DNA from 4 places in the Paenibacillus sp. MER TA 81-3 genome. Region 4 is predicted to be linked to each of the others. Evidence: riboswitches for the same ligand, from Rfam matches in the RefSeq annotation. Region 4 holds a riboswitch; each other region holds the start of a gene.
What was found. A riboswitch is a leader RNA that binds a small molecule or an ion and turns the genes downstream of it on or off. The one in region 4 is predicted to bind magnesium.

Region 1 (5,808 bases), on a different contig from region 4:
TGGGGTCATCTCAAATGTCGATAGAGATTATCTTTATTTGCATACCCAGCATCCCATGCCGCAACGCTCACTGTACGGTTCGTATTATTTTAATAACGACGTCATTTTGCCATTGGTGTTGTATAATTTGCTGGTCATTTCTTTGTTATAGTCATCAGACAGCGTCTGCTGCACGGTTGAAACAAAAGAGTCCTTGTACACTAAAGTGCAAGGACTTATTTGCGCGTCCGCAGCGTCCATATTAAAATCGGCCGCCCTCGCGCGCTCTTACCTCCTGATGCTTGATACAGGGAGACTTGCCGTATACAATAGGAAGGTACTTCATCTCGATACCAATAGAGAAGGAGTAAGTGAATATATTGCGTCATATATTAGTTAAAGGAGGGGTGACTGTGGCATTTGGCGCTAGAGTATTGAAGACGGGGATCGCGGTTACCCTGTCGCTATATATCAGTATGTTCCTGCAATTCAAGACACCGGTCATTGCCGCGGTAGCTGCGATCTTCGCGATGCAGCCGTCCATCTACCGTTCTTGGCGTTATTTTCTGGACCAGTTCCAGACTAATACGGTTGGAGCAGTAGTAGCATTATTGGCGGGGATGGCCTTTTCCAATGCACCGATTGCGGTAGGTATCGTCTGTATTCTGGTCATTATGATATGTTTGAAAATGAAAATGGAAGAGACCGTCGGTCTGACGCTCGTGACGGTCATTACGGTAATGGAAGCCTCGGGACAATGGGATTATGCATTGATTCGATTCGTGCAAATCCTGATTGGCATCGGTTCGGCGTTTCTCATTAACATTTTGTTCTTCCCGCCGAATCCGAAGGTTCAATTCATCGGGCAGATCCAGACCGTCTTCAACAAGATGTCGCTGCTTCTGCGCACGATTATTTCGGATGAGATCAAGGAAGCCGCGTTCCGAACAGAGAAGCAAGCTCTGGAAGACATTATGAAGTCGCTTGCGGATAAGTACAAGCTGTTCGAGGAAGAGACGAAGAAGTTAAAGCGCGCCAAGTACCGGGCTACGCGCCAATTGGTTGTGTACAAGCATCTCCTGAATACGCTGTGGAAGGGGATGGCGGTGCTGAATGCGATTGAAGAGCATTATTTTCAAACAACCCGGACGCCGGAGACGAATAAGTTCTTCGATCATCATCTGGAGATGCTTATCAAATGTCATGAACACGTGCTGCTCAAATTCGAGGACAAGGTAAAGCCAGACAGCACGGAAATTGAACTGATGGAAGCAGAGAACGAATTGTTTATGCAGAAGGCAATGCAGCATTGTGTACAAGAACAGGAAGGGATGCTGCGCCTCTCGATAGTGGCGGCGTCCATGTACGAATATGGTTTTCAGATTGCGCGTCTTGACCGGCTCGTCGGACACGTCGATAAGGAAGAGGACAAAGGACTATTGAACGGCTTGATATAATTGAATTGGAAATAAGCTTGATGCCAATATTGGATATCGAGGAAATGGTTGACAAAGGTGGAGTTTAAGGATAGTATTCTCGGTAGTCTGATTATATATCCTCATTAGGTGAGGCTCCTATACAAACAAAGGCCACTGCCCGGAAATATCGAAAGATGCCTACGGGTAGAACAGGAACTGTCGAGCTAAGGCTTTTCTTAAGGTGGCTAAGAAATGATTGTATTTCTTTACGTTGTATAGTGCCAAAGCCCGGTTAAGGGGAGGCGTAAGTAAACACATTTGTTTCATTATGCACCCTCTAGCAGCCATGCTTGGAGGGTTTTATTATGTGCGCGGGAGGTGACTGTTCGAATGGACGGAAGCGGAAGTAGGATGTTTGACCAATTACGGCTTAGGTCTGCGATGCAGAAGCATTCCCTGATCATTTCCATTGATGGTTGCCAACGGGCATACGTACTTTGGTTATGAATCTCACTGATTTTGCCACGGAACGCTTTTGATATCATTCGCATACATCCGAGAGCTGCTGCCAAGCAATTATGAAATAAAAGAGGTTATAGTATGCTGCGAAAATTAAAACGTGTGGATCCGTTGATGGTGTGGATTTTGCTGTGCTTTATGGCGGTTAGCACTATCGTTATTTACAGCGCAACGACAAATACGAGTTATGAAGGCTTGCACAAGAACAACATGATGCTCTATGCCGCATTTTTTATTCCGCTCCTCGTTACGGCTTGGTTCGATTATCGGGTTGTCGTGCGTTATTTATCCGTCGTCCTCTACGTCACTGGCATTGCATTGTTGGCGCTCGTCATGTTCAAAGGGGTTGACATCAATGGTTCTGTACGCTGGATTGCCATCGGAGGACAGCAATTTCAGCCTTCCGAATTAATGAAGCTGTTCACCATATTGATGTTGGCCCGGTTTTTGGGGCTGCGTGAAGGGGAGGAGCTGCGGCTGGTTCGGGATATCGTCCCGCTCGGCCTCATTATCGCGATTCCGGTCTTTTTTGTTTTGAAGCAGCCTGATTTAGGAACGTCGATCGTGTTCGCGGCGATTTTTGTCGCTATGATATGGATGGCAAATGTGCGTATGTCACATATGATAATCGGTTTGTCTGCGACAGCCGCTGTTATCGTTTCCATTGTGGTTCTGTATTACACGAACAGCGATTTGCTGGCCCAATTCATTAAGCCTCATCAGATGGCGCGCATTGAAACATTTCTTAATCCGACCAGCGACTCGGATCAGGCGTGGCATGTGATGAATTCGATCCGTGCGATCGGTTCGGGCAGGCTGTCGGGAGACGGGTTCACTCAAGGCTTTTTTATTCATAGCGGGTACATTCCTTACAGTTATTCGGATTCGATATTCGTCGTCATTGGTGAGGAGTTCGGTTTTCTTGGATCCGCCATGCTCATTCTGTTATATTTTCTGCTCATCTACCGTATGGTTCTGATTGTGAAAGACAGCAATAATCTGGAGGGCGCCTATCTCGTTGTCGGCATTATTGCGATGTTCACGCTGCAAATCTTCGAAAATATCGCCATGCATATCGGGTTGATGCCGCTCACAGGGCTGTCCCTGCCATTTATAAGCTACGGCGGGAGCTCGCTTCTGACCAATATGATCTCGATCGGGCTCGTGTTAAGCGTCAAAATTCATCAGGAAGAACCCGATCTGCTAGAACCGCTCACAACGAAATCAGTCATGTTCCATTAATTGTGATGATGCTAATGCGGTCAGTCAAATCCGAATGTTGCGTGAACCAAGCCCTTGCCATTCAGGCAAGGGCTTGCGGTATTAAGCTTGAGCTTGCGCCTGTGGCTGCGCATGTGCCTGCGGGGGAATTCGCCTGGCCCTGCCGAGGAAAAAGTACCCGTCTAAGCCGATTCTGCCCGCGTTCCATCCGGCTACTGCAATGAAGCTGCAGATTAGGATAAACAAGGGATTCCAACTGATCGAACCTGAGAACAGAAAGGAAAAATTCATCATCATGCCCATAATAGAGGCCAGCCAAGTCATCAGCCCGAGAATGAGGCCAAGTCCGACTAGAAGCTCGCCAAAGGCCACCAAGTAGCTGAAGAAGCCGGAGGTTGGCAGAGCGACGTTCTTGAGGAACCACGCCCACCAACCGGGAACGATTGGACGATCGCCAACCGAATTGGCGATCGCCGCTTCAAGAAAGCCGCTTGCATCGAATCCATTCGTAAGTTTCCCCCATCCTGCCGTCACCCATTTATACCCAACGTATAGACGGAGAACACACAGCAGCACGGCGGCGCTGAAATGGGATCGCAGCCAGTGCACAAACATAAGTAAACCACTCCTTTTGCTTTGAATTTAGGCAGCACGCTGTCTTATGATACCGGTTCTGGTATATTGTACAAAAGTTGAAGCGGTTTAACAAATAGTTATCGGTTACATTTTGAGGGGGAAATTTCTACAATTTTATCATTAATACATTGACTGATGAGTTATCAGGTATAAAAAAGCAATTTCCAGAACAAGGGGTAACTCTGTAAACGCTTAATGTCAAGTTGATTCAGATGGAAAGAAAACTGTCAAAAGTGAAAAGACGGCTTTAAGCAATAACAAATACATAGCATAAGGGAAGAAGCAGGATGGGCACGCATTGGCGGAGCTCATCTTTTTGCTGTGTATGCACAGTCGTATTTTGTGAGAAGGGGAGCGAATGGCCTTTGCATCCGGTGTCTTTTGACCATTCTCCCATTCACTCAGACTCGTTGTGAGCGTCGTGACGCTAGACGAGCACGAGTCACTTCCAAGCGGCGATTTCCATTTGCAGCGAAGGGGGTTGTGTGACGGAAGAAGTATTTTTCCTCGTAAAATCCTTCTTCTGATGTAAAGGGAGAGTGAGGCAAGAGGGGGATAGCAACAACGATGCGGTTGTGAGATTAAAGCTTTCTAGGAATTGAAGTAGCAGTGATTCGTTGTTTTTCTCTTTCACGAGGAAGATGATGGATGCTTACGCGGAGCGTCGTTGATTTGTTAATTGACCAGATAGAATTCTGCGATGTGCTCATCTTGAACAAATGCGACATGGTGAAGGAAGAGGATCTGCTGCAATTGGAAGGCGTGCTCCGCAAGCTGCAGCCGCGTGCCAAGCTCATCCGCACATCTTATGGACGGATCGCTCCGCAGGATATTTTGAATACAGGGCGGTTCGACTTCGACGCAGCCAGTCAATCGGCGGGATGGATTCAAGAATTGCAGTTGGGGCATCACACACCGGAGACAGAGGAGTATGGTATCGCTTCGACTGTGTACCGCCGCAAGAAGCCATTCCATCCCGAACGTCTTACGTCATGGCTGGAGGATTTCCCGGACGACATCGTCCGCGCGAAAGGGTTGATGTGGTTGGCTTCGCGCAATGAAATGGCAACCAACTTCAATTATGGTATAGTTCAATCAGTTGGACGCAGTAAGCGATTTAGCGCAGGTGATAATGCAAGACTAGAGGATCAGGAATTCATATTTATGAATGAAGGAGCAGGTTGAATACATATGACGATACACAGAGCTGTCCCGGCCGAATTGGATGATGTGATGACGCTTGTTCGGGAATGTACGGAGCAGATGCATTCGCAAGGAATTAATCAGTGGGATGAGAATTATCCGAACGCTCATATTTTGATGGAGGACATCCGCTCGGGATGGCTGCACACCTACCGGGATGGCGAGGAGATTGTTGGGATGATGACCTTGGATGAAAATCAGGAGGAGGAGTTCGAAGCAATATCGTGGCGTGATCAGGGTGGAAGAGCGCTCATTGCCCATCGATTGGCTGTTAAGCCGAGCCATCAAGGGCAAGGGATTGCGAAGAAGCTGCTTGCTTTTGCAGATAACTATGCGCAGGAACAAGGTTACAGCAGCCTGCGCTTTGACAGCTACAGCAAGAACACAAAAGCCGTGGAGTTATATAAGCGGTTGGGATATGAAGTTCGAGGGGAGATTGTATACCCGTCCCTTGAATTTCCCTTCTATGTGTTCGAGAAGCATTGGACGGCTGTCAGCAATTAAGTTGGCGAAGGAGTAGCAATTAGACGATGATAAAATTATTTCAATACAATTGGATGGTACGTGAGGAATGGTTTGAGTGGTGCATGCAGCTTCCACATGAAGAATACATTCGCGAACGTGTAGGTGGAGTCAGAAGCTTCCATCGAACCCTGTTTCACATTATCGATGTCGAATCGAGTTGGATTCGAGCATTAGATGGCAAGCCAGACGAAATGCCATCATTGGAACAATATGATACGGTAGAACGACTTCATTCTCTATCCAAACATTACCGCTCTGACGTAGAATCATTCGCTGCCACGTGGAGATCAGAGATGGAACTGAAGTC
Region 2 (5,808 bases), on a different contig from region 4:
TTCCGTCGGTGTAAGCACACCAGGCCACACATCCACACCGCGCTCAGCCGCAAAGGAGATGACCTCCTCGTCCAAATTCGGAGAAATGAAAAACTGTGCTCCGCATGCGAACGCCTCTCGGGCTTCATCAAGATCCGTTACTGTTCCCGCGCCGATATATGCCCTGCCGTCGAACCGTTCCCGCCAACGGTGGATGATCTTCGCAGCGCCTTCCGTATTCATGGTCACTTCCATGAAGCGGACGCCGCCTGTCACCAGCGCCTCACCGGCAAGATCGGCCGCCTCTCCGGTAAAGCCGCGAAAAATAGCTATGATGCGTGTCTGCAGCATCTGCTCCGTTATGGAGATACCGGCTGCCGTTATCGAGTTATCGATTTTCATCATTGCTTTATCGGCTTCCGTCATCATCTGCCATTCCCCCTCTCTTGTTCTCTGGACGACGTATTCTACAGCCTGCTTACATTGCGCCTCCGGCAGCTGCATGACGCAACTTTTCCGCCCGATTCTTCGCAAAAGCCGCGCTGCCGATCACTCCGCCATCATCAATCAACTCCCCTTGACGGATCGTCAACCGCTCCAAATAACCGTGATAGACCGAGCGCTGCAGCGTATCGCGCACCGATGAGAACAGTCGTTCTCCAGCCAGTGCCCCGCCACCTCCGATGACGATAACGTCCGGACTGAGGAGCGAAATGGAGTACGCCAAACCTTTGCCAAGCACTTGGCCGGTATAGGTCAAAATGTCGACAGCGAGCGCATCGCCTTCGTCATAAGCTTGCGAGACATGAGCGGCGCTCAGTTCCCCGCGCTCGTATGACTCACGCAGAATGCTGTCTCGGCCCGCTTCCAGCGCTTGCTTCGCTTGGCGCACGATGCCCGTGGCGGAGACGACCGACTCCAAGCAGCCAGTAAGTCCACAGCCGCATGGTGTCGTTTCGCCGTCAATCGCTACATGTCCCAATTCGCCCGCCATGAAACCGCTGCCGTAATACAATTCACCGTTCACCACGGTAGCAGCTGCCAGCCCCGTTCCGATGGTCACACCGTGCACGACACCCGCTCCACGTCCTGCTCCGCTCATCGCTTCGCCATATACATACATGCGCACATCATTATCTATAAAAACAGGTACGCCAACCTTGACACTCAACCGTCCGGCAACGTCCACGTCATGCCACTTCAAATTGGATGCAAAGATGCTGACACCGCGCTCCGGATCAATAAATCCCGGAATACCGGCTCCGACAGCAAGCAAGTGGCTGCGATCCAGCCCCGTTTTCGCGAACAGCTCATCAATCATGTCGGCCATCTTATCCAAAACGTGATCAACGCCGAGGGCTGCTTCCGTCGGCCGCTTCACCTTATCCACCATCTCGTAGCGCTCGCTCACGAGGCCGCACACGATGTTCGTTCCACCTAGATCGATTCCTATCATATATTGCATGACTTCTCCACCTTGCCTTCCTTATAGCTGTGATTTATCCGTATTATAGCACGGAGCAGTCAACTTTTTGATTGAAAAAATCATAATCCAATTGTTGTGAATATACAACGTATTCATCGTACATTCGAGCTTTTCTGGATGTTAATGACTGCTTCTCACTTCAAGCGTTCGCCATAATTTCGCCTTAAATTTGCCTCAAACTTGGAAACAATATTAAAGACGAACTTGGTACAAATCGCTATAATAGTACTGTGATGTATGTCACACGCGCCACGCGCGATAAATCACAGCCAATTACAGCAGCAGAGCAGCCAGCCAGTTCTAAGCTGCCGTGAATCATTGTGCAGACTTAAATGCTCTGAATTCCCTACAGTATATTAGGTACTTTGCTTCCGGAGCGAGTCTGCTAACGCAGCTTGCCGGTCAACCGTTATTCAAGAGACCCCGGTTCAAGTATTATTTTAATTCGGATTGTAAGAGGTGAATGACCCATGACGTATGTAGACATTAGCAATATAAGCCCGCAATTGTTCGTAACGGTGCTTTTTTTCCTGCTTATCGTATGCCCGCTTCTCAGTCTCGGTGTAGTTCGTTTCTTCCAACAGCGTGTGAAGGCTGGAATTACTTATATCGCTTCTGCGGTCGTATCTTACGTCGTCTTTCTCATCGTTGCGGACTTTGTGGCTAAGACCTGGAGCTGACTCTTTCTTCGAAGGAGTTAGCTTTTTTATTGTCGTGCCTCAAGAGGCTCCCGGTCCTGTGTTCCTGACATTCCATCTTCACAATGCACCTACACGTCCGCTTCCCGTCTCATGACGAAATAACGAAACAATGCGTCTTCAAAGCGGTATTCTGTCAACCCTACTGTCTCGAAGCTGAATGACTCGTAAAAATGAACCGCCTTCGCATTGCTTTCCAGTACAGCAAGCCAGACGGCAGAAGGGACAGCTTGTTCCATTCGTGCCAGGCAGACGTTCATAAGCTCACGCCCGATACCGTGACGCTGGAAATCAGCTTGCACATAAATTTTTTGCAGTTGCATCGGATGCGGCGTATCGACGGATTCATGGCCAGAACCGTCCTTCAGCTTCATGTAACCGGCAGGCTTCCCATCCCAATAGGCCACATAGAAGTGATTGTGCGGCTTCTGCAAGCTCACAGCCAGCTTCCCCGGGGCGAACGTCGCTTCCACATATTTTGCGAGCGTATCAGGTTGGAACAGTTCCCCGAACGTTTCTCGAAACGTCGCTGCTCCGATCTCCGCCAGCAGTTCGGCGCATTCCTCACCCACATGTACAATCTCGATCTCGTTATCGCATTGATTTTCCGTCTTCAGTCGATCCATATAATTCTCCCTTTTTCTATAAAGCATAATGTTGATATTTGCGTAATGCGAACTAATGTTCTATTATGTAAACATTACTCCCTATTCTGTGAAGTTGCAACTATGAATTTTGCAACGAATATCTGTTTGCATAAGATTAAAATACTGTATTCGGACAAGCACCCGCATGTACCCCAAAAAATGAATGTGCCGAAATCATTGACTTATTGTTAAAAGGTGCTATAACTATATAGAGTCAAGAACATAATTTCATATTCCTCGTTAGGTGAGGCTCCTATGTGGAGATATGCTGCTGCCCAAAAATGTCGAGAGACGCCAATGGGTCAACAGAAACCATCGACTTAAGGTGGTTTTTAACGTAGCTGGATGTCGCGTGCGTCATCCTATGCCACATAGTGCTAAAACTCAACGAATAGAGGGCAATGGCACTTGTATTTGCTATATTTTTTAGCATGTAAATTTGCTGCGTATACCAAACATCCTCTTCGTTGCGGATGTTTTTTCTATTTCAGGAGGTGATGAGAGATGGATGGTTCCCCCAGTCCCGAACCGCATAGCAAGCACAACAGCACATTCATAATTATATTTGGAGAACGTCCGTCTCTTATCATCTAACGAAGAGATGGACCATGAAGGAGGTCCATTACTATGGTATTAGCACCTGTTGTCATTGGAAATTATAAAGAGGATTCGGCTGGCAAGCTGATGAAAACTCAGTTCCTTGCCATTCATGAAACATTTACGGTTGAAGAAGCCATTGCTTATTACCGCAAGCACGGAAAAAACATGACGAATATTTATTATATTTATATTACGGGCCACAACGGATTGTTGAAAGGCGTCATCTCCGTAAGAGAATTATTAACCGCCGAAGATCATATTCGTGTTCAGGATATTATGATTAAGCAAGTGGTGTCGGTTACAGCCGACGTCGATCAGGAAGCGGTCGCTAAAATATTTGAGGAAAAAGATCTGGTGTCGATTCCAGTGCTGCACCAGTCGCAGCTGGTCGGCCTCATCGATGTCGATGATATTCTGGATGTCGTGCGGAAGGAAGCGACGGAAGATTTTCATAAGATGGCGCCTGTTACGTCCTTTGCGCAAAACTTGAAAACAGCAAGTATTTACACACTCTACAAAAAACGCATCCCTTGGCTCATCATTCTCGTCTTCATGAATATATTCTCAGGAGCGGGTATCGCCTCTTTTGAAGATTTAATTGCCACGAACGTGGCCCTGGTCTTCTTCTTGCCTCTGCTCATAGATAGTGGCGGCAATGCGGGTTCTCAAGCATCCACGCTCATGATCCGGTCCATGGCTGTCGGGGACATTAAGCTAAGAGACTGGTTCAAGCTGTTCACGAAGGAAGTATCGATCGCGTTCTTCCTCGGCATCACGATGGCGTTAGCCGTTGCAAGCATCGGGTGGTTCCGCGGCGGAATCGATATTGCCGTTATCGTTGCGCTAACGATGGCAGTTATTGTTATGGTCGGCAGCTTAATCGGGATGTCGCTCCCGTTCATTTTCAGCAAATTGAAGCTTGATCCTGCAACAGCGAGCGCGCCGCTCATTACGTCCATTGCCGATATTTGCGGCGTCTTGATTTACTTTTCCATCGCATCTGCGTACTTGAATCTGTAAAGAGCAAGGTTGCGTTAAGCCTCGTATGCCGTCGGACTACCTACATTTTCACACAAAAAAGGAGGGCGCTTGGGCCCTCTTTTTACTCTATCTTGATTCTGTTATACTATCCTTCTTGCTGCTCTGCGTTATCGTCCTGATTGGCTTCCGTATTGGTCACCTGGAGGCCAGCCCCCTTATAAAAGGTGGACTTCAACGTGTTAAATTGGGTCGTATAGTCATTGAACTGTGTCTTTAATTCCTCCACTTGCCGGTATACTTCATTCCGTTCGGAAATCCCTGTCGTAATCGACTTCAGCTTCGTATTTTGCGACTTCAATTCGTCATAGATGAATTGCTCGCGTTCCAGCCATTGACCATACTTCTCATGCAATGCCTTGAACGTGTCATATCGCTTCACATAAGCGGTGTATGCCTGTTCCGCCTGCTTCTTCAACTCTTCATCCTTCAGCTTAGCGATGGCCTTATCCAATTCTCCCATCTGGCTGCGCGCGTCATCAAGGTGCACCTTCACTTGCTCAATCGCCTGTTTGCGTTCTTCCAACGCTTTGTTCGTATTATCAATCAACGTTTGCACGTTGCGATTGTCTTGTTTCCCTTGATCTAAAATATTGATATATTGCTTCTCGTCCTTATCTTCCAACGTCTTCAACGTTTCCAAGGCGGCCGTAACGTTCACTTCTGCCGAAGAAGCCTTCTCGAACGCTTCGAATATCTTCGTCGTCGGCGAAGCGCCGCATCCGGTCAATCCTACTACTACAGACAACAATGCCGCGATAGCGGTAAATTTCTTCCAGCTTGCCAATCTCTTAACCTCCCAGTCCGGATGCTATAATCGCTTGTCGTGATGGAAATTGCATACGAAATGCGCATTCGGGTCATACACTTCAAATTCATAGCCCTTGCTCTGAATATATTCAATAATGGAAGGCAAAGCTTCCAATGTCTGCTGACGATCGTGAAGAAGAATAACTTCCACATCTGCCGTTAACGTTCCTTTGATCTGCTCGAGAATCCGGTTCGGCTGTCCGATAAACTTCCAGTCAAGCGAATCGAGCGTCCAATCCCACATCTTAAAGCCCGCATCCGCAATATCCTTGCGGAACGACTCGCCGATTTGCGGCGCGCTGCCGTATGGTGCCCGAATCAGCGTCGGCTTGAATCCGGTCAGATTCTCCACGATACCCTGCGCTTCCTGGAACTCCTTGATGAAATTCCCTGAACCGCCGCTTTTATAGAGCTTGTTGAAATCGTGCGTCATGCTATGTAGCCCAGGATAATGACCCTCTTCTACCATTCGCTTGACGGCATCCGGATAAGTGTTCATATTATCGCCCAACATGAAATAAGTCGCTTTAATATCGTGTTGCTTCAATAA
Region 3 (5,808 bases), on a different contig from region 4:
AAGATCGGTGTGACCGTTTTCATTTGAAACAAGTATATGCCATATAATTCCACAAGTCTAGCTTTCCACTTCATTCGCATCCGTGGAGACGGATATGACTTGCGAATTACGCTCCAGAGAAAACCTCTTTGTTCGACAGCAGCCCGATAAAATGAGTGGCATTATCCGAAGGAAGCTCATTCAACATCGTTATAGCATACTGATGATCGAGCTCCAGAATGTATTTTTTTTGCTGCAGCGGATGAAGCTCAGCGAAAATATGCCCAAATTCAGCTGGGGACAAGAAGGAATTCCTTAAATTGATATTCATTTAGCCTAATCATCATACAAGACTCCTTTCATCCAAAATGTTTATGCCTTCCGCTTGACATCACAAATTCTCGACATCCACCTTTAACACATGGTCCACTTTCTTAATGTAATAATATATTTCCGTCGTATATTGATTTTTCGGCACGGACAGCACCAAATCGATGAGCTGTCGTTCGTTATCGAGATCCTTAAGCTTTAAATGCCGTATTTTGAATTCATCTTTTTTGGCATGGCCAAACTGACCTTTACGTTCGAGCATCTTGATTAATTCAGTCATGCGCAAATTGGATTCCACTACAATCTTGACGGCGACATCGTACCGATTCAGCCTTGCCGGTCCAATTGATTTGATGAGGTAGGGCACGACATTAACAGCCGCAATCATCAGGATGACGCCACATGCCGCTTCCGCATAGAACCCTGCCCCGATCGCAATGCCAAGCGCCGAAGCTGACCATATAAGCGCCGCAGAGGTCAGGCCCGAAATAACCTCGTTGCTTCTTCGCAAAATGACACCCGCCCCAATGAACCCGACTCCGCTTACAATCTGCGCGGCCAATCGCATCGGATCCATATTAGGGTGATCCGCACCACCAAATTTGCCGAATGCTTCAATCGAAACGATGGTGAGTAGACAGCTGGCAATACAGATGATCATACTAGGCCTTAATCCCAATTGTTTTTGTTTAATTTGTCTATCGATTCCGATGAGCATTCCAAAAAATAAAGCAAGTCCCAGCTTCAGCACTATTTCCATAGTCAACGGCATCACCTCTCTATAGATCAAAAAAAGCTCCCCCGGAAAGGGAGAGCTGGCAGTGTACTTGTGTGGCTCACATGTCAAATAAACCTGCTTGAACAGACCCATCCTGCTTGATGGGATCGATGAAAATCCAAACACGGGGAACATGGGAGCGGCAAAAGAACAGAGCTCTTCCTCTTTACAGCAAATGAACAGACTGAAAACATGACATTTCGGCCTGGGCTGCTATCCATGAATATATTCCCCCTTTCCAACAAATATAAATCCTGCAAGCATTCTGGATTTTACTTCAGATGAATCATGTTGTCAATAGGTGTCTACATCGAAGTTATCGCTGGCGATTCTTCTATCATTTCTCCGACTCCCCGGATTAGCTTCTTCACAATATACGTTTTAGGCTTGAGCACAGACAGTAAATAGTGAATGGCTACTTCGGGATCAACCTTGTCCCCACAGGTGTAACAATCCAAAGCTGCGAACCCTTTTTCCGGATACGTATGAATCGAGAGATGGCTCTCTGACAATAACAAAAGTACGGTAGCCCCTTGGGGCTCAAATTGCTGTTCCGACACGGACAACACGGTTGCTCCACATTTTTCTGCGGCTTCGATCAGTTGGTTCTGTAAAAATTCAGCATTATTAATCCGGTCAAAATCAACTTCCCATAAGTCAGCCACGACGTGTCTTCCATACGTAGAGTAGGTCATTTGGCATTTCCCCTTTCTGGGGAGAAGACAATCAGCTTGCTGTTCCCAGCCTGATTATCTGCTGATGGCAGCACCATGCGAGCGCTTATCCTCCCCGCTCCTTGTTATGAGTAGTTTTGATTGCGATTGTCGACTGTCACTACTGTCCATGGTGCATACCCCCTTTGTTGCACACAAAATAGTAAAATACTGACAAGAAAATCGTACTTCCTGACCATCCAATTGTCAATCCTAACAAACTGCTTTGTTATGCCCATTTTTCTCATATTTACCGAACCGCATACACAGCAGCAGTATCTCTTTGAACAAATTTACAGCTTGACAAACGAAAATATAAGACTTAAGATGACTAGGAATTAAATAAGTCCTCGTTAGGTGAGGCTCCTATACAAACAGAGGCCACTGCCCAGAAATATCGAAAGATGCCCATGGGTAGAACAGGAACTGCCGGATTAAGGCTTTTCTTAAGGTGGCTAAGAGACATTGCATCTCTTTACGTTGTATAGTGCCAAAACTCGACTAGGGGGATCCGGAAGCTTTTTTGCGTGCGTTTCTAACCCTCTAGGTCTCCTGGAGGGTTTTTATTTTGCAGAGGGGGGAACATCCTTGGACAGTGGACCAACCAGCCGATTATGTAAGTTCAACCGATATCCTGTACTGAAGGAGAGCTGGCTTTGTCATGCTCTTGCGTGTTTCCCATACTTTTATTTCCATTCAAACTGCAGATGCAGGCGGGTGTATTTAAGTATGCGCAGTTGAGACATGCAAGCCCATGATGAATGCTCGGAACACTCGCTCTCCCTCCAACAGGGAGAGCTTTTTTGCGTTCAATTTGAAGTGAAGTAGAACAGGCGCTTTCAATCGAAAACGCCTGTTGTGTAGAGAGGAGTTAGAATAATGAACAAACCAATGAAAGATAAAGAAATGCAAAACCGCGAGATCGCGGAACGTTTAATCCAAGCTTCCATCGTCCACGAAGAGGATTTGATGGAAGAGTTTGGCACAAGTTCTGGGGGGCTCACGGACATAGAAGCCAACAAGAGACTGGAGCAATATGGGAAAAATCAAGTGGCGCACGAGAAAACACCAGCATGGTATGTCCAATTGCTTGCCTGCTTCAAAAACCCGTTTATTCTCATCCTGCTTTCCTTGGCCTTATTCTCATATATCGCCGATGATGATGTCGAAGCCGTCGTCATTATTACAACCATGGTCACTGTTAGTGTCATCATTACATTCACGCAAGAATTCCGTTCCGCACGCACCGCCGAGAAGCTGAAGGAAATGGTCAAAACGACAGCAACGGTGAACCGTCAATCTAAGCGCAAAGAAATTGATCTGGAACTGCTCGTCCCCGGTGATATCATCCATCTCTCCGCAGGCGACATGGTGCCGGCAGATGTCAGACTCGTTCACTCGAAGGATCTGTTTGTCGGAGAATCCGCTTTGACCGGTGAAGCGATGCCTGTGGAGAAGCTGGATACGCTGCCGCGCGGCGCCTCGAAGTTGGCTCGCAATCGCAACCAACTGACGCCCACCAATGCGCTGGAACTGAACAATATGTGTTATATGGGCACGAATGTAATCAGTGGTTCAGCCTCCGCTGTCGTTGTGTCGACGGGTGACCATACCTACTTCGGTTCAATGGCCAGCACCTTAATCGGCAAGCCGCCGCTTACGAGCTTCGACAAAGGCGTCAAGAGCGTTACCTTCGTGCTTATTCGCTTCATGCTCATTATGGTTCCTGTTATTTTCCTTATCAACGGGTTCACAAAAGGAGATTGGATGGACGCGCTGTTCTTCGGCTTATCCGTTGCGGTCGGCCTTACGCCGGAAATGCTGCCGGTTGTCGTGGCTGGCAATCTTGCCAAAGGCGCATCGATTATGGCGCGGAACAAAGTGGTCGTTAAACGGCTCAATTCAATTCAGAACTTCGGTGCCATGGACATCTTATGTACGGACAAAACCGGCACTCTGACTCAGGACAAAATTATTTTGGAACGTCATCTGGACATCAATGGCGAAGATGATAATCAAGTGTTGGAATATGCTTATCTGAACAGCTACCACCAGACTGGGCTGAAAAACTTGCTGGATGTGGCGGTTCTGGAGCACGCGGAGCTGTCGGATGTGTTGGGCGCAGAGAATAACTATTCGAAATTCGATGAGATTCCGTTCGACTTCAACCGCCGCCGCATGTCCGTCGTACTGGAGAAACGGGGCAACGGACATCTGCTCATCTGTAAAGGAGCTATGGAGGAAGTTCTAAGCATTTGTTCGCATGTGTCCGACAACGGGCAGATCGTCCCCCTCACGCCAGAACGAGCCGACCGGGCTCAACGATTGGTCAACAGCTTGAACATGGACGGCTTGCGAGTCATCGCCGTAGCCATTAAGCAAATGGCGGCAACAGACGAACCGTATAGCGTAAAAGACGAACAGGATCTCATACTGGCCGGATATATCGGCTTCCTCGATCCGCCGAAAGAAACGGCACGGGAGGCCATTCGGGCCCTGAAAGACAGCGGTGTGGAAGTAAAAATCATTACCGGAGATAACGCGGCGGTTACCCGCAAAGTATGTAAAGATGTCGGGCTTACTATCAGTGATATCGTGCTTGGAAGTGAGATAGAACGATTAACGGATCAACAGTTAGCCGATGTCGCCGAAAGCTCTAATGTCTTTGCCAAAGTGAATCCAATGCAAAAGGCGCGAATCGTCCGTGTCTTGAAAAGCAAAGGGCACACGGTCGGATTTATGGGCGATGGCATTAATGATGCAGTGTCGCTCAAAGAAGCGGATGTCGGTATTTCCGTAGATACGGCTGTCGATATTTCCAAGGAATCGGCAGACATCATATTGCTAGAAAAAAGCTTGATGGTACTGGAACGCGGCGTAATCGAAGGCCGTAAAACATTCGGAAACATGATCAAATATATTAAAATGACCGCAAGTTCGAACTTCGGCAACGTATTCAGCGTACTGGTCGCAAGCGCCTTTCTCCCATTTCTGCCGATGCTGCCGATTCATCTGCTGATTCAAAATTTGTTCTATGATATTTCCCAGCTCTCCATTCCTTGGGACCATATGGATAAGGAGTATTTACGCAAACCTCGGAAATGGGACTCAAAGTCTGTCAGCAGATTTATGATATTCATTGGCCCAATCAGTTCCATTTTTGATATCACTACCTACGCCTTGATGTGGTACATCTTCTCAGCCAATTCAATCGATCAGCAGACGTTATTCCATTCCGGTTGGTTTATCGAAGGGCTCCTATCGCAGACACTGATCGTGCATATGATTCGTACCGAGAAAATTCCATTCATCCAGAGCAGAGCCAGCATGCCTGTGTTATTGCTGACCTGTGCCATTATGATCGCGGGTATTTTTGTCCCGTTCTCGGGCTTTGGCGCGAGTCTCGGCTTGCAGCCGCTGCCAATGGAATATTTCCCATGGCTGGTGGGAACGTTGCTGTGCTATTGCGTGCTGACTCAACTGGTCAAAAAATGGTACATTCGCAAATTCAACGAATGGCTGTAACGGGGAGGCTATGTCTTGCCGTCGTAAGCAACAAGGGAGCCATTATGAAAGGCTGGGGGCTATGCCCCCAGCCTCTTTCATTTTAATGCCTGCAATCTGCCACTTAGCCAAGGCAAATTTTCGCTTCCTATTATAATAGAAGCTTTTCAACTTTCACATTAGCTTCTCCTTCATAATACTTCTAATTATGTTGCATTTACATAAAGAAATCCCGGTACCACAAACCCAAAATAAAAACGATTTGAAAGATGCACAAAGATGACTTTTAACCGGTGAAATCACAAAAAGAGCCGTTTGTAAGGCCCTTAATTGGAGAAATCATCGTTGTGTCCAAGCGCCTCATTCTGGCGATTCGCTTCTCTTCCACTTCCTGAAACGCAGATCATGAGCCAGCGCCAGCCATAAACAAAAACCTCCTGCAATCATTAAAGCGACAGTCAAAATCGGATATAACGAATTCATGATGCGCTCTTCCCCCTCATC
Region 4 (5,808 bases):
AACTGTCCTTGGTGCAGCTTGACGATTTCATAACATATGGATAATCCCAAGCCGCTCCCGGCAGCACTGTTATTCCCCTTGTAAAACTTTTGCAAGACATGCTCGATGTCCTCCTCCGCAATTCCCGCTCCCGTATCCTCGACGGTAATGACGACCTGTTCCTGAGACGATTGGGTGTACACTTTAATGATTCCATTTGGACCAGTAAATTTAAGTGCGTTGTCTAATAGATTAATGAGCACTTGCTTCAACCGATTTTCGTCAGCGTGAATGACGGGCAATGTATCGTCTGCCTGCACCTCCAGCGAAATGCTCTGTCTGGCAGCTCTTGGAGCCAGCTGCTTACCGATATGCCGAAGCAAGTCCGCAAGATGAAGCGGGGTGCGGGATAGCACAATTCGTCCATTGTCCAGCTTAGAGAGATCCAGTAATTCGTCCACCAGCACGGTTAACCTGTCGGTTTCCGACTCAATGATTTCAAGCCCGTCTGCAAGCATAGCCGTACCGTCCTTCGGCTCCGTTTTTAAGGTTACTACCCACCCTTTTATGGACGTTAACGGGGTGCGAATCTCATGGGAGACGGATGAAATGAAATCGTTTTTGAGCTGTTCGTTTCGCCGTATTTTGGCTGCCATCGTATTGAACGTATCCGCGAGCGTTCCCAGCTCGTCCCGGTACCGTTTTTTCGCTCTTGCCGTGAAATCGCCTTCAGCCATTTGTTCGGCTGCCAGCTTAAGCTCCGTAATTGAACCCGTAATTGTCCTGGACAGGAAAATGCCGAGAACGGCAACAATCGCAACGACAATTAGACCGACGGAAATAAATATGACAGTAATATAGCGGATGGTTGCCATCGTGTCGGTTAGAGAAGTGACAAATCTGACTGCCCCCACTGTCATATCCTTAGCCTGCAGCGGATAAGATACGGCTAATACGGTGTCATGCACGGATGGCTCACGTCCCTTCCAGATTCCGACGGTTCCGCTGCATGCCTCTTGCACATCTGGATAATCGAGCATATTTTTCCCGTCTTGAGCTCCCGCAGAGTCCTGAAGAAGCTGCCCGGAAGAACTAATAATCTGCACTTGTGCGGCGGTATTTTGAGAAAATCCGTTTAATAGCCGTTCGGACTGCTTCTCTAATTCTTCCTCGGCAAAATATTGATGAAAAAAAGAAGCGGATATTTCCGCTTGATTCACCAGGATTCGTTCAACATTGTGATAGTAATAATAGTTCACCGACGCAATTAGAAAAATTTCCAAAATACATACTGTAATTAAAATGACGGCAAAATAACTTCCCACTAATCTTTTTTGGATGCCCAAAATTTCATTCTTCCTTTCTCCAACGGTATCCTCGTCCCCAGACGGTTTCGATCAGCCGCGGCTTGGAGCAGTCGTCTTCAATCTTTTCTCTTAGCTTGCGAACGTGAACATCTACGGTCTTGGGATCTCCGACAAAATTCACTCCCCAAATCAGATTCAGAAGGTCGTTTCTGGATAAGGCTTTATCGGGATATTCCAAAAACACCTTAATCATTTGATATTCTTTCGGCGTTAAATCGATTAAACAGTCAGATTTAAATAACTTGTTAGCATCCAGATCAAGCCGGATCGCGCCAGACTCGAGCACCTTGCGTGAGGTCCCCCCGCATGCTGGGTACGGCGCAGCACCGTTCTGATTCTCGCGATAAGCTCTAACGGATTGAACGGCTTTACGATGTAATCGTCAGCACCAAGTTCAAGCCCCCTGATCTTGTCCAAGTCTTGTCCGCGCGCAGTGAGAAAGACAATCACGATATAGGGATCGATTTCTCTTAGCTTCCTGCAAAACTCAAAACCATCTATATCGGGAAGCATGATGTCCAGAACCACTACATCCGGCCGAGTTGCGGCGAGACTCTGTAAAGCCGTCGCTCCAAGTGCAGACTCAGTGACTGTGAATCCGTTTCTTTCCAAATTAATCGATACAAAACGTCTTATATTGTCATCATCCTCAACAATGAGCACATGGTTGCGGTGTAAAGATTCCATAGCTGCCTCCCCAAGGCCCAATCCAATTCATTGGGCTAATAATGAAATAAACGATCACAAAAAAGCTCTCCCTGGCATCAGGGAGAGCTGACTGTTGTATGTGTTATCTCATTCGCTCATTAGTCAAATACGCATATTTAAATAGACCTGCCCTGCCAGTTAGAGCCGCCGGGAATATACGTAAGGGAAACATTTGAGAGCGAAGAGAACACAGTTCTCCCTTTTTGCATAGTGCTGATGATTATATGATACACTACTCGGAAGACTGTCCATTCGGAAGTTCCCCCCTTTTCTAAATAAAATGAAAAAACCCTCTAGTATGACTAGAGGGTGTAATGAATGCACACAAAAAAACATCCGTTCCCCCAAGCCGAGTTTTGGCACTATACAACGTAAAGAGAATCATTCATCTCTTAGCCACGTTATGAAAAGCCTTAATCCGGCAATCCCTGTTCTACCCATTGGCATCTTTCGATGTTTCCGGGCAGTGGCCTGTATTTGTATAGGAGCCTCACCTAACGAGGACATATTTATTACTTCTGAATCGTATCCCTATCGCTTGCAATTGTCAATAGCCAAGGTGAAAATCATAACGATTTGACCAAGTGAGTAAATCTTTCTCTAGTGGAACTCCCCACTTCCCTTAATAAAAGCGGGTTCAGCGCCGCCGCGCAAACCTGCTGCATGATGAAATTATTTCAGTGAAATTCCGAATTTCGCGCCAGCCTCGCCTGCGAATACAACTGTTCCGCTTTGCGGCAGCACGATCTCGTTCTTGCCGCTGACGACCGTGTCGTTCACGCACGCGCCTTTTTGATCGTATACAACGAAGGCGCCTGTTTCCGGCATATCAACCAGCATCGTCTTTCCTGCGGCTGCCGCAGGAATGCTGTACCATTTGGCATATCCATCCGCTTGGACGGTAACAGAAGATTGCTTGCCCGCATAGAGCTGCTTTACAGCCTCTTCGCGAACATACAGGCTGCCGGCTACATCCAAATATTCAATGCCCTTTTTCGTATAAAAATTGTGTTCCATCGCATCTCTGCTGCCCAAAAACGGGATTTGCAGTTCGCTGACCGCTTTGTCCGCCCCTTTTATCTTTTTGTTCGCCCAATACCCAGAAGCATCTGTAACGGTGGAGACTTGGATGGAAGGCATAGAGATGTAATACCACATCGATGTATATTTTTCGTTGACTGCATAATATTTCTTGCCTTCACGATTCGCCCATGCCGCAGCCACATCTGCCGATAATGGATTGGCTTCAAGCTTCTCGGCAGTATATTGCGACAGCGCCGTCTGTCCAAGGCCCGGCAAGGCGGAATACGTTCTAACCCATAAATAGGTCCGTCCGTTGTCCTCTGTAACAAAGCTGGCCTTTTCGCTTCCATCCGCATTAACGAAAGAGCCATCAGCGGTGTACGTGTATTTCGCAACGGGGTATTCAGGCAGCATAATCATGGACACGGACAGCTCGCCATCAGCGCTGACTTCTATCTTGGCCAATTGGTTGAAAGCGCCGTAAATGCCTGCGTTCTTCGCAACTTCCTGCGGCATGTTTGCCTTTACGGGCACGCCATGCGACTTCGCCGGTTTCCGTTCTTTAATAACGCCCTTCTCTTGCAGCGCGCTTAGCAGCATCTCATTCGCCAATAATTGATCGGTCATGCTGTCGCCGCCCGAGGAGAGAACGGCTGCGGCCATGTTATGCTCCGGCAGAACGACCAGCGATGAATGATACAGTATCGTATCGCCGCCTTTCGTGAGCGCCTTAATGCCGTAATCGCTGAATGGGAACATGTTCACACTATCCCAGCCGAGCCCGAACCCGACTGACGAATCGGCATCTTTCGGCCACATGCCTCTTTTGTACTCTTCTTGCTCCATTGCCTTTAGCGATTTGTCAGAAAGAATGCCGTCTGCTTGCCCCGTGAAGATCTTTGCAAACGAAACGATATCTTCAGCTGTTGAATAAATGCCGCCCGTTCCGATGACATTTACGGTGTCTCTTGGAAGCTGCCCTTCATAAGTTGGATAATAGAGTCCTGCCATCCTGGATGGATCTATCTGTTCCAGCGGCGTCTTTGTATTGGTCATGCCTAAAGGCGCTGTAAAATACTTGTGTATAAATGATGTGAAGTCCATGCCGCTTACTCTCTCAACCAGAATCTCAGCTAACGTAAAGCTATCGTTGCAATACACCGAGAACGCGCCCGGATCTGCCTTTAGGCTTTGAACAGCCAGCTGTTCCAATAATGCATCATGCGCATGGGTGTCGTTATCGTCGAACAACATGGCATTCCCAAGCGTAGCTCCGCCAAGACCGGAGGAATGGTTCAACAACATGCGCGGAGTAATTCGTTTGTAACGATCGTCTTTCATTTTAAAGTCGGATATATAACTTGCTACCGGCGCATCCAAATTCACCTTTCCTTCATCCACCAGCTTCATCACTGCTGCCGCGGCGAACATCTTACTCGTTGATCCTACCCCATACATCGTATCGGCAGTCAGTCCCGTGTTCCCCTCTTTATCGTTCGTGCCAGAATGGCCTGATACGACGATATTGCCGTTATCAATGAGTGCGTACTGCACGCTTGTGATACCGTATGTCTCCGTTAAAAGCGCGGCCTTCTCAGCAGCTATTTTCCGGGTTCGGTCGTAGCCAAGTTCATTGTTGTTGCTTTCCGCCATCGACATCATTGGAGCGAGCATGGATAGCATCAGCGTCACTGCCAGTGTCACTGCCAGTCTTTTTCTCATTTTGTTGCCTCCCAGTATTCATTGTGTTAATCATCTATATTACGAATAATGTGCGCCAATCGTTCAATTACTGGCTTATAACAAAAAAAAGCGTGCAACCTTTGCATCTCTTGATACAAGGTTGCACGCTGAAAGCCCGGCATACAAGCGGACTCCATGTCATTGAACTTTCAACATATTTCTATTTTCATACACCGAGATATTGCACACCGCTCTGAATCCGGCTCGCCGATACAGGTTTGCGCCTGCCTCTGACGCTTGCAGCACACATAGCCCGTCATAGCTGTTCTTGATCTCTGATAAAATAGAGTTGAACATGGCGGAGCCCAGCCCTTTTTTCCGCTGCTCTGGCAGCGTCGCTATATCATAAATTCCAACGCTGCTGTTAGAATACATTGCAGATCCTATGCATACTACCTTTTCATTAAGTAACCCAATAAACAATTTCAGATCTGAATGATTGTATAGAGTTGATTCTGAAAGGCTATCATAGTACTTTCTCACGTACATGCCTTCCATACGATTCCCGAATAAAGAGGACAAGGCGGCACCAAATTGCCTTACTTCCATCGGTGAACTGACTTGTCTGACCGAAAAGCCATCCGGCATTTCCGTTGCAGGATGCAAGTCCGATGTATATGCATACATGCCGGCATTGACTTCGGCGAGAAGCAAGCCATGATTCACGATTGCTTGCCGGGTGCTATCTCTTATATTGTCCCAGCACCATAAAGACATCGGGAAATTCTTATCCGTAAAATAGTCCACCGTTTCATGAAGCAGACGCTTATCATCTGCGCTATCTTTGAACAAGACAGTGATATTGAACGTGTCTGCCGGCATGCCGCAATCCACATATAAGAATTCATCCGTTTCTTTGATGGACATTCCTGTGCTTTTATTTGCAACATACGAAACCTTGTATGTAAAGTTGTGTTGAATCATTGCAGCCATTTTTTGATCGTTCATGTGAACCTCCACCACATTTTATTGTTTCCTAAGTTCAGCA

Region 1: linked by a shared signal. The riboswitch ahead of M3650_RS02745 (FtsW/RodA/SpoVE family cell cycle protein) and the one ahead of M3650_RS18500 (response regulator transcription factor) in region 4 are both predicted to bind magnesium.
Region 2: linked by a shared signal. The riboswitch ahead of mgtE (magnesium transporter) and the one ahead of M3650_RS18500 (response regulator transcription factor) in region 4 are both predicted to bind magnesium.
Region 3: linked by a shared signal. The riboswitch ahead of mgtA (magnesium-translocating P-type ATPase) and the one ahead of M3650_RS18500 (response regulator transcription factor) in region 4 are both predicted to bind magnesium.

The regions. Positions count from the first base shown of each region.
Region 1 covers NZ_JAMAWB010000002.1:106,083-111,890, reverse strand. The annotation lists gene M3650_RS02755 (hypothetical protein) at 1-151, shown strand, start outside; gene M3650_RS02750 (FUSC family protein) at 393-1,436, shown strand; M-box (ykoK) riboswitch at 1,530-1,703, shown strand; gene M3650_RS02745 (FtsW/RodA/SpoVE family cell cycle protein) at 1,998-3,158, shown strand; gene M3650_RS02740 (DoxX family membrane protein) at 3,240-3,752, opposite strand; partial or broken gene M3650_RS02735 (CobW family GTP-binding protein) at 4,428-4,842, shown strand; gene M3650_RS02730 (GNAT family N-acetyltransferase) at 4,965-5,480, shown strand; gene M3650_RS02725 (DinB family protein) at 5,507-5,808, shown strand, end outside.
Region 2 covers NZ_JAMAWB010000024.1:77,847-83,654, reverse strand. The annotation lists gene M3650_RS26140 (bifunctional 4-hydroxy-2-oxoglutarate aldolase/2-dehydro-3-deoxy-phosphogluconate aldolase) at 1-408, opposite strand, end outside; gene M3650_RS26135 (ROK family protein) at 458-1,444, opposite strand; gene M3650_RS26130 (hypothetical protein) at 1,936-2,145, shown strand; gene M3650_RS26125 (GNAT family N-acetyltransferase) at 2,235-2,789, opposite strand; M-box (ykoK) riboswitch at 3,040-3,214, shown strand; gene mgtE (magnesium transporter) at 3,438-4,430, shown strand; gene M3650_RS26115 (YkyA family protein) at 4,537-5,235, opposite strand; gene M3650_RS26110 (polysaccharide deacetylase family protein) at 5,260-5,808, opposite strand, start outside.
Region 3 covers NZ_JAMAWB010000002.1:15,490-21,297, forward strand. The annotation lists gene M3650_RS02320 (magnesium transporter MgtE N-terminal domain-containing protein) at 107-283, opposite strand; gene M3650_RS02325 (MgtC/SapB family protein) at 371-1,069, opposite strand; gene speD (adenosylmethionine decarboxylase) at 1,393-1,782, opposite strand; M-box (ykoK) riboswitch at 2,143-2,315, shown strand; gene mgtA (magnesium-translocating P-type ATPase) at 2,680-5,325, shown strand; gene M3650_RS31740 (hypothetical protein) at 5,665-5,787, opposite strand.
Region 4 covers NZ_JAMAWB010000012.1:104,492-110,299, reverse strand. The annotation lists gene M3650_RS18505 (sensor histidine kinase) at 1-1,325, opposite strand, end outside; gene M3650_RS32310 (winged helix-turn-helix domain-containing protein) at 1,330-1,539, opposite strand; gene M3650_RS18500 (response regulator transcription factor) at 1,566-2,033, opposite strand; M-box (ykoK) riboswitch at 2,389-2,563, opposite strand; gene M3650_RS18495 (serine hydrolase domain-containing protein) at 2,727-4,799, opposite strand; gene M3650_RS18490 (GNAT family N-acetyltransferase) at 4,959-5,753, opposite strand.